Regions from separate parts of the Halobacillus sp. K22 genome, predicted to be linked through region 2. Evidence: predicted binding sites of a transcription regulator. Region 2 holds the regulator's gene; the other holds the start of a gene.
The links. Region 2 encodes Rex, which represses fermentation and respiration genes when NADH is low (regulators of the CRP and FNR family bind a similar motif). Its sites were predicted from a motif close to TTGTGAAATATTTCACAA; they were not measured.

Region 1 (5,803 bases), on a different contig from region 2:
CTACCGTATCTGGAGCAATCGGCGGAGCTTTTTGGATTTCCTGATGGAGAAATGGAACCGGTATGAATGCGGTTGTTTTTTCTAAAAGACCGCCTTCACTGAACAGAGCCTTAAAAGAAGGCAGACTCCAGACGGTGATGGTTGCCGTTAAGATATAGAAGGGTGACCAGGCTTTAATGATTTCTTTAATGCTGTAAGATTCACCCTGTTGAACATCTGGAGCGTTCTCTTCCCGGTGAATGGTTTTCGGCTGCCATTTTCTCAGGAATAAAGCTAGGCCAGCCATACTAGCAAGCGCAGCAAGAATGTTAGCAAGCTCAGGTCCCAGGAACAAGATGGTGAAGATCTGCGCTCCTGTATAAATTCCGCTGACCACAAACAACGCAGGCAAGGTTTCTTTAATCCCTTTCACGCCACTCAAAATGAAAACGAGCAAAAATGGAATAGCGAAGGAAATCAGCGGGAGAATGTAAGCAAGTGTCCGGGAGAGCTCCATCGTTTCCAGATTCCCCATCTGTGCTCCTACAATAACAGGAATCCCGATGGCACCGAATGCACCAGAAGCAGCATTCGCGATTAAACATAAGGCCGCTGCTTTCAGCGGTCGGAATCCAAGCTCTACAAGAAGAGCGGCACTGATAGCAATCGGTACACCGAACCCTGCCGCACCTTCCAGGAATGCGTTAAAGCTGAAACCAATTAATAACAGCTGTAGACGCTGATCCTGGGAGATGTTCGCAATACTTGAGCGAATTACTCTAAATTTCCCCGTACGAACGGCAATCTTGTAGAGCCAGACCGCCATGATGACGATGTAACCGATCGGCCATAGTCCGTTAGCTACGCCGTGCAGGGAAGCAGAAACTGCTTTCCCGAACGGCATATCAAAAAATATAATGGATACGAGAATACTTAGTCCAAGGGTAAGAAAAGCGGCTATGATTCCTTTCATTCTGAAACGTGTCAGCGCTAGAAAGAAGAAGAATATAGGTAAAGCTGCGATCAGCGCACTAATAAATATATTTCCAAACGGATCATACTGCTGTAACCACACGGACGATCAACTCTTTTCTACGATTATTCTAGGTTGTTGGCTGATTTTCAAAATTTGCGCCTAAGATGTCCTTCAGAACGTTAGCGCTGTGATCGAACTGGCTTTGTTCTTTTTCATTTAAGCTGACTTCCACGATATTCCGTATACCTGTGCGGTTTAGCACAGCAGGGACTCCAATATAAACGTCCTTCGTATTGTACTCTCCATTCAAATGAGCACTCACTGTCATAATACTGTTTTCATTATTAAGAATAGCTTTCGTAATGCGAGTCAGACCCATAGCAATGCCGTAATAGGTTGCACCTTTCTTTTCAATGATATGGTAAGCTGCATCACGAACATTGGTGAAAATCTCATCAAGATCTTCCATGTGGTATTCTTCGTGACGTTCCACTAATTCGTATACAGGCACCCCGCCAATAGATGCATGGCTCCACACAGGAAGCTCAGTGTCTCCGTGCTCGCCAATGATATTGGCGTGAACGTTAGAAGGGGATACGTCAAAATATTCACCTAAGAGAAAACGGAATCGGCCTGAATCGAGAATCGTTCCACTTCCGATCACGCGCTCTTGCGGCAGTCCACTAAATTTCCAAGTCGCATACGTAAGGATGTCTACTGGATTTGTAGCAACCAAGAAGATCCCCTGAAATCCGCTCGCCATAACTTGATCAACGATAGTTTTAAAAATAGTCAGGTTCTTTTTCACAAGATCTAATCGAGTTTCACCGGGCTTCTGATTTGCCCCTGCACAAATACAAACGATATCGGCATCTTTACAATCTTCATATTGACCGTACCAAGTTTTTGTTGGGTTTGGAGCAAAGACCTTACCGTGGTTCAAGTCCATGGCATCTCCCATAGCTTTATCTTCATTCAAATCGATAATAACGAATTCTTCTGTAACGGATTGATTCAGCATAGCAAATGCATAACTGCTTCCTACAGATCCTGCTCCAATCAGGGCAACGCGGTTAACTTGTTTTTTAGTCATATGAATTCCTCCCAAAGGATAGTTATGAATGATTGTGAAATATATCACATATTTATTGTGCAACATTCTACTTCCTAAATCAATAGAATTTGTGATATTTTTCACAAAGTTGTATTTTGCAAAAAGGTAAGCGTTTTCTTGTCCACATTTTGTTCAAAAAGAGCTTCTAGTCAAGTAATGTTGGAGTTGTGGGAAGAGATTTAATCTCCACCTGATTTTAAAAAGTGTTTAGTGAAACCTAGGGCCCGTATTAGGAAGCTGTTTCACACGTAAATTTATTTAGAAAAATTTGTTCTTCTTGCAACCATTGTGGAATTTAATCGTAAAGAGAGATAATAATCTAATCTAAAATAAAGCTATCATCTGATATTAATAATCCGGAGGTGTACAAATGGACTTGTTTTTCTACATTACGATCATTGTTGGCTTTTCTCTTATCTATTATGGATATGTCAAAAAAATAGACAATGATTTAAAAAAGAAAGAACTTGAAATCGAAGAGAAAAAGCTAGAGCTGGAAATGAAAAAAATAGATCATGAGAAGAACGGACCAGAACAGGGAGGAGACTGATGACTTCTGGAGGTCATCAATGATTTTGTGGGAGGTATTATTGTGAAAACGTATATGATCTTGTTTATTGTTGTGTTTCTTATGCATGGAATGACCCTGGTGAATGTAACGCTCTTTGATGGAGATTGGAATGGAATTGTTCTAATGATTTCTAATCTATTGTTTCTGGTTGCCTGCGTGTTATTTGGTGCAGAATTTCGTGCGCATAGAAGAGCAAAGGGCTGACAGCTTAATCGGGAGCGGAGCCAGAGCACCAACGGTCGCAGATTACCTTTTGCAAGGAAATCAGCCAATGTTGCCTTATGTGAGTTTATCGTGATTCTTTAAGTGCTTTTTCAGCCATTTTAAATATCATTTCCTGGTGTCCCTTTTCGAATAAAAATAAATGACCTTGGCCTTCAAGAGGATGGAAGATTGCATTAGGAATATGGTCTGCAAGATGTTGTCCGTAAGAGAAAGGCACTAATCTGTCTTCTGTTCCATGAAAGATATGAACTCTGCCGGGGATATCTTGCAGCTTCACGCCCCAATCCACGTAGTGGACGGCAGCATCAATCGCAACTCCTTTTCCACCTTGCCGGAAAGCTTCTTTTTGTTCGGCTATAAACCGTTTTTGAAATTGCGGGTCGTTCGCAATCTTTTTGTCCGTCTCATTTACCGTTTTTAACAGGCTGTTGATGGTCTGCTTTGGTAACGTCTTCATGGCTATCCCCATCCCTTTAAACAATAAGCCAAATAATACAGGAAATTTCGCTGCTAATTTGATGGACAGACGGTCTGCGGGAGCTTCAAGTTTGTTTGCAGCATCAGGCATTTCAGCAAAATTCGTATACCCTGCAAAAGCGAAATTAAAAGTTAAACGGTCGGCTAATGAATAGCTGCAAACGGTGGTGTGGGCACCACCACCGGAAGTTCCCATCGCACCAAATGTATCGATTTCTAGAGCATTCGCAAGTTCTCTTATATCTTCGGGATAATCCAGCAGCACCCGATGCTCTTTAATAGTTGAACGTCCCATTCCAGGCCGGTCCATAGCTATCATGCGAAAACCATATTTCTTAGCTGTTTTTTCAAAGGATTGGGCTTCTAATCGTGAGCCTGGCCCTCCATGAGCATAAAAGATCGGTAACCAGAAAGATCGCCATACTCACAATAGGCAAGGGTTCTGCCATCTTTTATTTTTATCGTATTGGTTTGAACCGCTCTCATTAAGACACCGCCTTTATATTCATTCACACTAGTAAATCTTACTCTCCCATTGCTATTAAGTACATCTTTGATAAACCTTTATATTCTACTATGATGACAGGAGATTTTTCTTCAGTTGTATAGATTTCAGCCCCGACAGGAGCATCCGTTGCCATTCCTTTTTCCACTTCCCCTAGTTTTTCTCCTTTTTGATACCCTTTGTCTTTTACCCATTCAACTCCACGAGTGTAGACAGTACCATCTTCCAGCTCTATAAGATCAGCGTCTGGGTTCAGTTTTAATACTTGGCTCTTTGAGAGGAGTCCTCCTTCGTTTGCGCCAGGGGAACATCCAGCTATAATAATAAGAAATGCTAAGCACACTAGTAATATCCTCATTTTAGCTCCTTTCAAACTACACCAAAAGTCACAGTTCAGGGAAAAATAATAATGTATAAGGCAAGAATACCATGGAAGATTTGAAATGAGAAAAACCTCCACCTCAGGTCATCCAGATTATGGATGACCTGAGGTGGATTTTTTTGGATTTAAAGTTTTCTTGAATGATAAGATGGTGCCAGCATAGTGCCTATAGGAGAGAAGGAGGAATCTGTTTATCTCTTATAGAAAAAATGAATTAGAGTAATTACTGGACCCAGGTCTGCATATAAACACAAAAAAACACGGGCACAAAGGAGGAAATCGATGAGTAATTCTTTACGAACACAAATAAGAGAGTTAGAGGAAGCGCATGTAAGCTTAAAGGTAAGAGAATCTCCAGAGGAACTTGATAAAATATTGGCCGATGACTTTTGGGAAATAGGCAGTTCAGGCATCATAATTGATAAGAAAGAGTGCCTGGACCTTGGGGTAGTCTTATCGCAAATGACCCTTCATAACTATGAAATACAACGGTTAGCTGATGATGTTGTGCTCTCCACCTACTTTATTGAAGATCAAACGAGGAATAGAAATACGCTCAGGAGCTCTATTTGGAAGTTCATAGATGACAGGTGGCAGTTGTATTTTCATCAGGGGACCATAACTCAGTTACAAGTGGAAGATTTACCGTGATTCGATCATACGTCTTGAAAGGAGGGAGGAGGCTGCTATGCTTGAATATTTTGTTTTGCTTCCATTGATGGTAGTTGTTTTTTACTCCTTATATATGACTGCCCTATTGCCGAATTTTATTACTTACTTGGGCTATGGATACTTTCTGGTGCTTACCGTTGTGTTTGTGGTACTCAGGGAAAGGATCAAATCCACTTATGGTTTCGAGTCCGTGGATTATTGGGAAAAGAATGCGGCATTAGTTGATACTGTGTTGTGGTTCTATTTAATTCCGGGGTTTGCTGTTATCATTTTCGCCCTGATCTATTGGTTTAAAGGAAAGGAAGGCAAAAGTAATAAGCGAATAATAGCAAGTGTGATAGGCTTAATTCTTTTCTTCCTCTATAACTGGGCTATCTTTGAGCTGTTTTTAGGTTACAGCCGTTAAGAGGGAATTTCCGAGTAAGTGTAATATTTGTGCCTGGAGGGAGGGGTTCATATGGTTAAGGCCGTTATTTTTGATTTAGATGGAACTTTATTGGATCGGGATGAATCAGTAAAGATCTTTATATCTGCACAGTATGAGCGTTTGAATAAGTGGTTGGCTCATATCCCGGAAGAGGAGTACATACAGAGGTTTATTGAATTGGATCATCATGGATATGTGTGGAAAGACAAAGTGTATAAACAACTAATTAGCGAATTTGATATCGAGGGCATTACGTATCATGAATTACTCGAGGACTATTTAGATTTCTTTAAACAATATTGTGTGCCATTTCCTAATCTCCTGGAAACGATAGAAAAACTTAAACAAAACAGCTTTCTTATAGGAATGATCACGAATGGAAAAGGCCAGTTTCAAATGGATAACGTGAAGGCTTTGGATATTGATCCATACTTAGATACCCTGCTTATATCGGATTGGGAAGGGGTTAAAAAGC
Region 2 (5,803 bases):
GGCTTTTAATTCGCCAAGGATTGTTTTAAGAAGGGTTGTTTTACCAACACCATTGGGCCCAACGAGCGCAACCGAATCCCCGCGGCTTAAGTCGAAAGAGACATTATCAAATACGTAGGACTCTTCATTGTACTTGAAACCAAGGTCTCTCAGCTTCAGAACATCATTACCGCTTTTTTTAGAAATCTGGAAGCTGAATTTCGCCGATTGATTATCATCTTTAGGCTTATCCAGCTTGTCCATCTTCTCAAGCTGCTTCCGCCTGCTTTGTGCTCGCTTACTCGTGGTCGCACGGACGATGTTCTTTTGAATGAAATCTTCCATCCGCTTAATTTCTTCTTGCTGCTTTTCAAAGTGCTTCATTTCAATCTCAAAATCGGCTTCTTTTTTCTTCAAATAGTCACTGTAGTTCCCTGGGTACTTCTTAGAAGATTGAAAGGCGATCTCATAAACGGTGTTTACGATCTTGTCCAGAAAATAACGGTCGTGGGAAACAATGACGACAGCGCCTTTGTAGCCTTGTAAGTATCCTTCCAGCCACGAGAGAGTATCGATGTCCAGGTGGTTGGTTGGCTCATCGAGAATTAGAACATCTGGACTGGTCAATAATAACTTACCAAGAGCGAGACGAGTTTTCTGCCCGCCGCTTAGTGACGTAATCGGTGTGTTCCAGTCAAAATTATGGAAGTTCAATCCATTCAGAACGGATTTAATTTCCGTCTCATATTGATAGCCGCCCGCCGTTTTAAAATACTCCTGCTTCCGGTCATAGCTGGACAGGAGCTGTTGATAGCGCTCGGGGTCATCCATAAGATCTGGGTCAGCCATATCAACTTCCATGGCACGCAGTTCGTCCTCCAGACTCTTCAAATGAGAGAATACCTTCTCCATTTCGTTCCATATTGTTTCCTCGGACTGCAGACCTGTATCCTGAGCCAAGTAGCCGACAGTTGTTTCCTTTGGTTTAAAAATGTCCCCGGAATCATAACTCATTTCACCGGCCATCATCTTCAGCAACGTTGATTTTCCTGTGCCATTTCGGCCGACAATCGCGATGCGATCATTCATTTGTACTTCCAATTTAATATTAGATAAAATCAATTCCGCTCCAAATCGTTTGGTTAATTGATTTAATTGCATGAGAATCATGTCGTTTCACCTCAATGAGATAAGTGTATCGTATCGGGGATTCTTCTAGCAAGGTAATGACCCTGAGTTTGTGAAATCTTTAACGTCTAGCCGTTGATTTTTTGTTAGAATAAGAGTAATGTAACTAACAGTTAGTTTGTGAATTTGTTCGAAAAGGGGAAAGAACATGTCAGAGTTTACACACTTTAATGAACAGGGACGCGCCCGTATGGTGGACATCTCTAATAAAGGAGAAACGGTACGTACGGCAGCGGCCTTCACAAGTGTACAAGTCAACGAAGAAATTTATCATAAAATTACCAATCAGGAAATGGCCAAAGGCGACGTACTCGCGGTGGCGCAAGTGGCAGGCATTATGGCTGCGAAGAAAACATCGGACTGGATTCCCATGTGTCACCCGCTGTCTTTAAGCGGGGTCGATGTTTCGTTCAACTGGGAAACAGGCAATTCTTACACGTTAGAGATTCAAGTGGCTGTCAAAACAAAAGGAAGTACAGGCGTAGAAATGGAAGCGTTAACTGCTGCTTCCGCTACAGCATTGACGGTTTATGATATGTGTAAAGCTCTTGATAAGGGAATGGTTATCGGGCCGACCTATCTAATCGAAAAAACAGGCGGCAAAACCGGTGATTATCAACGAGAGAGCCGGTAAAGGAGGCAGAGTCATGGATTTAGAAGAACATACTAAGATCCCTCAAGCTACAGCAAAGCGATTGCCGTTGTATTACCGCTTTTTAAACAATCTGCACAGCCAGGGAAAAATGCGCGTCTCATCGAAAGAGCTGAGCGAAGCGGTGAAAGTCGATTCCGCTACGATCCGCCGCGATTTTTCCTACTTTGGAGCCCTCGGGAAAAAAGGGTATGGCTATAATGTAGAGTACTTATTATCATTTTTCCGAAAGACGCTTGATCAAGATGAAACCACGAAGGTTGCGTTAATCGGAGTAGGTAATCTGGGGACCGCATTCTTGAATTACAATTTCACAAAAAATAATAATACGAAAATAGAAATTGCCTTTGACGCCAGTCGTGAACGTGTAGGAAGCGAAGTGGGAGGCGTCCGTGTCGAACACATAGACGATTTGGAAGCGAAGATGGGGGACCTGGCTGTTGCCATTCTTACCGTTCCAGCTTCTGAAGCTCAAGGTATTGCGGATCGTCTCGTGGATGCAGGAGTCAGCGCGATTCTGAACTTTACTCCGGCGCGGATTACTGTGCCGTCCCATGTCCGTGTGCACCATATCGACCTCGCTATCGAACTGCAGGCGCTCGTTTATTTTCTAAAACATTATCCTCTGGATGAGGAAGAAGAATAATGAAGAAGAACAGTCCAATGATGATTGGGCTGTTTTTTTGTGGGAGAGAGGGGCCTGGCTGACTAATAAGATAGGCTCAGAGTTCTTCACCCTGAGCCAGATCTAATTAATCGGTAGTTTTTTTCCATTGATCATCGATCAGCATTTTACCTGGCCACGTGTAAGCCATAATGCCGCCATCTACTGTAATATCCTCCCCGGTGATATACGAGCTCTCGTCTGAGGCTAAGAACAGCGCGACATTTGCGATTTCTTTAGGATCACCCAGACGCCCCATCGGAGTGACCCACTTATTGGCTTCACGGAATTCACGGCCCTGCTCCTGTTGTTTCGAACCGGCAAGTTCATCGATCAGCGGTGTTTCAATCGTACCTGGAGCGATAGAGTTCACGCGGATGCCTTCACGTGCATAATCGATGGCCGTGGCTTTCGTGAAGTTCGTAATCCCGCCTTTAGCTGCATTATATCCGGAGCGGTCCAGATCAGCGGCCCTTCCGGACATCGATGACGTATTAATAATCGATCCGCTGCCTTTTTCCAGCATGAGTGGGAGTAAGTATTTGCTTGTTAAGAAAGTACCACGCAGATCCACTGCGATAATTTGGTCGAACAGCTCTACGGGATATTTGTGGACTTTTCCACCTTCTTCGTCAATCCCGGCATTATTGAATAAGACATCTATGGATCCGTATGTTTCTTTTACGTGATTGGCTAAGCTTGTTACGCTTTCTTCTTTTGATACGTCTACATATACAAATTCGGCTTTTCCACCGTTTTCTTTCACTTCATTAACAGTGTTTTGAACTTCATCTTCGTTTACATCCGCACAGACTACCGTCGCACCTTCTTCAGCAAAAAGCTTGACCGTTGTCTGGCCGATTCCTGTAGCAGCCCCTGTTACCACGGCTACTTTTTGATCTAGTCGTCCCATTTTTCGCTAACCTCCTTCAAATCGTTCTTCTACTGCATACCCCCCTTTTTTATAGAAAAAACTCTCCCTATCTCTTTAAAACGCTTCCAACCGGCTGAAAATGTTTTTTTAATTTCTGAAGTGGAATAATCTAAAAGGAGCTTTGAAACGCCTGTGAAAAAGGGTAAGCATACACGTGGAGAAACACGATAATCAGTGATATAGTTATAAAATAATTCGAGTTCCGAAGTAATCAAGAGAGGAGGCATCTGATGAGTAAACTGCCAAATAAATGGCTGGTAGTTGTATCAGTTCTATTCGGTACATTCACAGTCATTCTTAATAACAGTATGTTAAATCCAATCCTTCCGAAGTTTATTGAGATCTTCGACTCCAATGCGGTAGCTGTTGGGTGGATCTTAACCATTTTCATGGTCTCTATGGGAATGACAATGCCGCTGACGGGTTATTTTGGAGACCGTTTTGGCAAGAAAAAAGTGTACGTGACCGGACTTGCCATTTTTATTGCGGGTTCGCTGTCCGGCTTTTTTTCAGAAACATTAGCCATGGTTATCATCTCCCGTGCCATACAGGGGATGGCTGGCGGATTAATGCTTCCTATTGCGATGGCGTTAATCTTTAATTCCTTCCCTAGACATGAGCGTGGTCTGGCTGTGGGGGTATATGGCATCGCTGCGATGGTCGCACCAGCGATCGGACCAACGATCGGTGGCTTCTTAATTCAATACCTTGAATGGCCCTGGCTGTTTGCGTTTAACATCCCATTCGGATTAACAGGATTAATACTATCTTCTAAATTCCTGGAACGAACAGAAACGCATCCCGAGAAGAAATTCGATTTAGTTGGATTCTTAATCATCACTTCGGGCATTGGCGCGGTTCTGTTTGCCCTGGGGCGGGGACGAACCGTCGAAAATCTATTCGATCCTCTAAATATAACTTTGATTGTCGGGGGACTGGTTGCCGTTGTTTTATTCGTATTCTATGAAAACCGCCAGGACGATCCGTTACTGAACTTATCTGTTTTCAAAGTACCTACGTATTCGGTATCTATCATTGTAACGAGTGCAGCTTCCATTGGGTTGTTTTCAGGTATATTCCTGCTGCCTTTACTCATTCAAAACGTTTATGGAATGAGTGCGGTCATGACCGGACTGCTCTTCCTGCCGGCAGCGGCTGCGAGCGGTGTCTTCATGTCTCTTGGGGGACGGCTGCTCGATAAAAAAGGACCCAAGTACGTCGTGCCACCGGGTCTCACGATTATGGCACTTGCGACACTTGGATTAAGTTTTCTGCAGCTAGGTACGCCTTACTGGCTGATTCTTGCGTTGAACACAGTCCGAGGCATGGGTATGGGAATGAGCAATATGCCAGCGACGACTTCCGGTATGAACTCGATTCCGGAGCCGCTCGTAGCGCAAGGGTCTGCAATGAACAACATTATCCGGCAGATTTCTTCTTCCTTAGGTATCGTGTTCTTTTCCATTTATTATGAAGTGAGACGCGCTCAGGTGTCGGCAGCTCCTGACATTGATATGCAGGCGGCTACCTTGCAGACACTGAATGAAGCTTTTCTCGTATCTGCGATCGTGCTGCTGATTGCCCTGCCATTTTCCTTTATCTTAAAAGGGGTGCAGGACGATAAAAGTACAGATCAGCAGGAAAAAGAAGCCTAATAAAAACGCAGGGATAAGACAATGAAGTCTTATCCCTGCGTTTTTTGATTCCAATCTTTTCGTAATAGTCCGTACAGCAGCATATCGTAGGCCCGTCCATCACGGAGAATAAACTCCCGGTGTGAACCTTCGTGTACGAAGCCAAGCTTTTCATATAAACGGCGGGCCGCGGTATTGTATTCAAAAACGGTAAGCTGCAATCGATGCAAGTTAAGCTCGTGGAAGGCAAACTGGATTAAAAGCTCCATGGCCTCTGTTCCATAGCCCTTACCGTACATATCCGGGTCACCGATTCCAATAGTCAGCCAGGCATTCTGCTGGGTCCAGAGAATGCCGTCAAGCTCGACAAACCCGATAAACTGATCAGCTTCCTTAATCGCAAAGAGGAAATGGCTGTCGTGCTCGTGCGCTTCGTCCCGCCATTTCCGCAAGTCTTCCGCTCGTTTCGGCTTTGCAGGAAGGGCATCCAGATGCCTCGCGTAATCGGTTGTATTGTACCATTTCGTCATGTGATCAATATCATGATCGTCGAGCAGTGTCAGCCTGACACGTTCGCCAGCAAGTAAAGGTTCCAACGCCATTCCCTCCTTAGGCTTCATCATTTATTATTCGACTTGTTCATACGAACATGCAGATTATACAAACGGATCGCCACGATGAAATTTACTGTAGCGACACCCGATAGGACAATCGTGGTAACGTTCCAAATCGTTTCCACTGCGGCCTGGGAA

Region 1: ACTWPM_RS02155 (L-lactate dehydrogenase) is a predicted target of Rex. The motif match lies at 2,081-2,098, and genes of this name have one in related genera.

What each region holds. Positions count from the first base shown of each region.
Region 1 is NZ_JBQQCN010000002.1:101,738-107,540, reverse strand. Features, by position in the region: gene ACTWPM_RS02160 (L-lactate permease) at 1-1,054, opposite strand, end outside; gene ACTWPM_RS02155 (L-lactate dehydrogenase) at 1,083-2,048, opposite strand; gene ACTWPM_RS02150 (hypothetical protein) at 2,440-2,619, shown strand; gene ACTWPM_RS02145 (hypothetical protein) at 2,662-2,844, shown strand; gene ACTWPM_RS02140 (alpha/beta fold hydrolase) at 2,930-3,742, opposite strand; gene ACTWPM_RS02135 (hypothetical protein) at 3,706-3,855, opposite strand; gene ACTWPM_RS02130 (hypothetical protein) at 3,867-4,190, opposite strand; gene ACTWPM_RS02125 (nuclear transport factor 2 family protein) at 4,512-4,880, shown strand; gene ACTWPM_RS02120 (hypothetical protein) at 4,918-5,307, shown strand; gene ACTWPM_RS02115 (HAD family hydrolase) at 5,359-5,803, shown strand, end outside.
Region 2 is NZ_JBQQCN010000028.1:5,616-11,418, forward strand. Features, by position in the region: gene ACTWPM_RS17060 (ABC-F family ATP-binding cassette domain-containing protein) at 1-1,149, opposite strand, end outside; gene moaC (cyclic pyranopterin monophosphate synthase MoaC) at 1,316-1,801, shown strand; gene ACTWPM_RS17070 (redox-sensing transcriptional repressor Rex) at 1,815-2,465, shown strand; gene ACTWPM_RS17075 (SDR family oxidoreductase) at 2,572-3,396, opposite strand; gene ACTWPM_RS17080 (MDR family MFS transporter) at 3,648-5,072, shown strand; gene ACTWPM_RS17085 (GNAT family N-acetyltransferase) at 5,102-5,653, opposite strand; gene ACTWPM_RS17090 (YdiK family protein) at 5,671-5,803, opposite strand, start outside.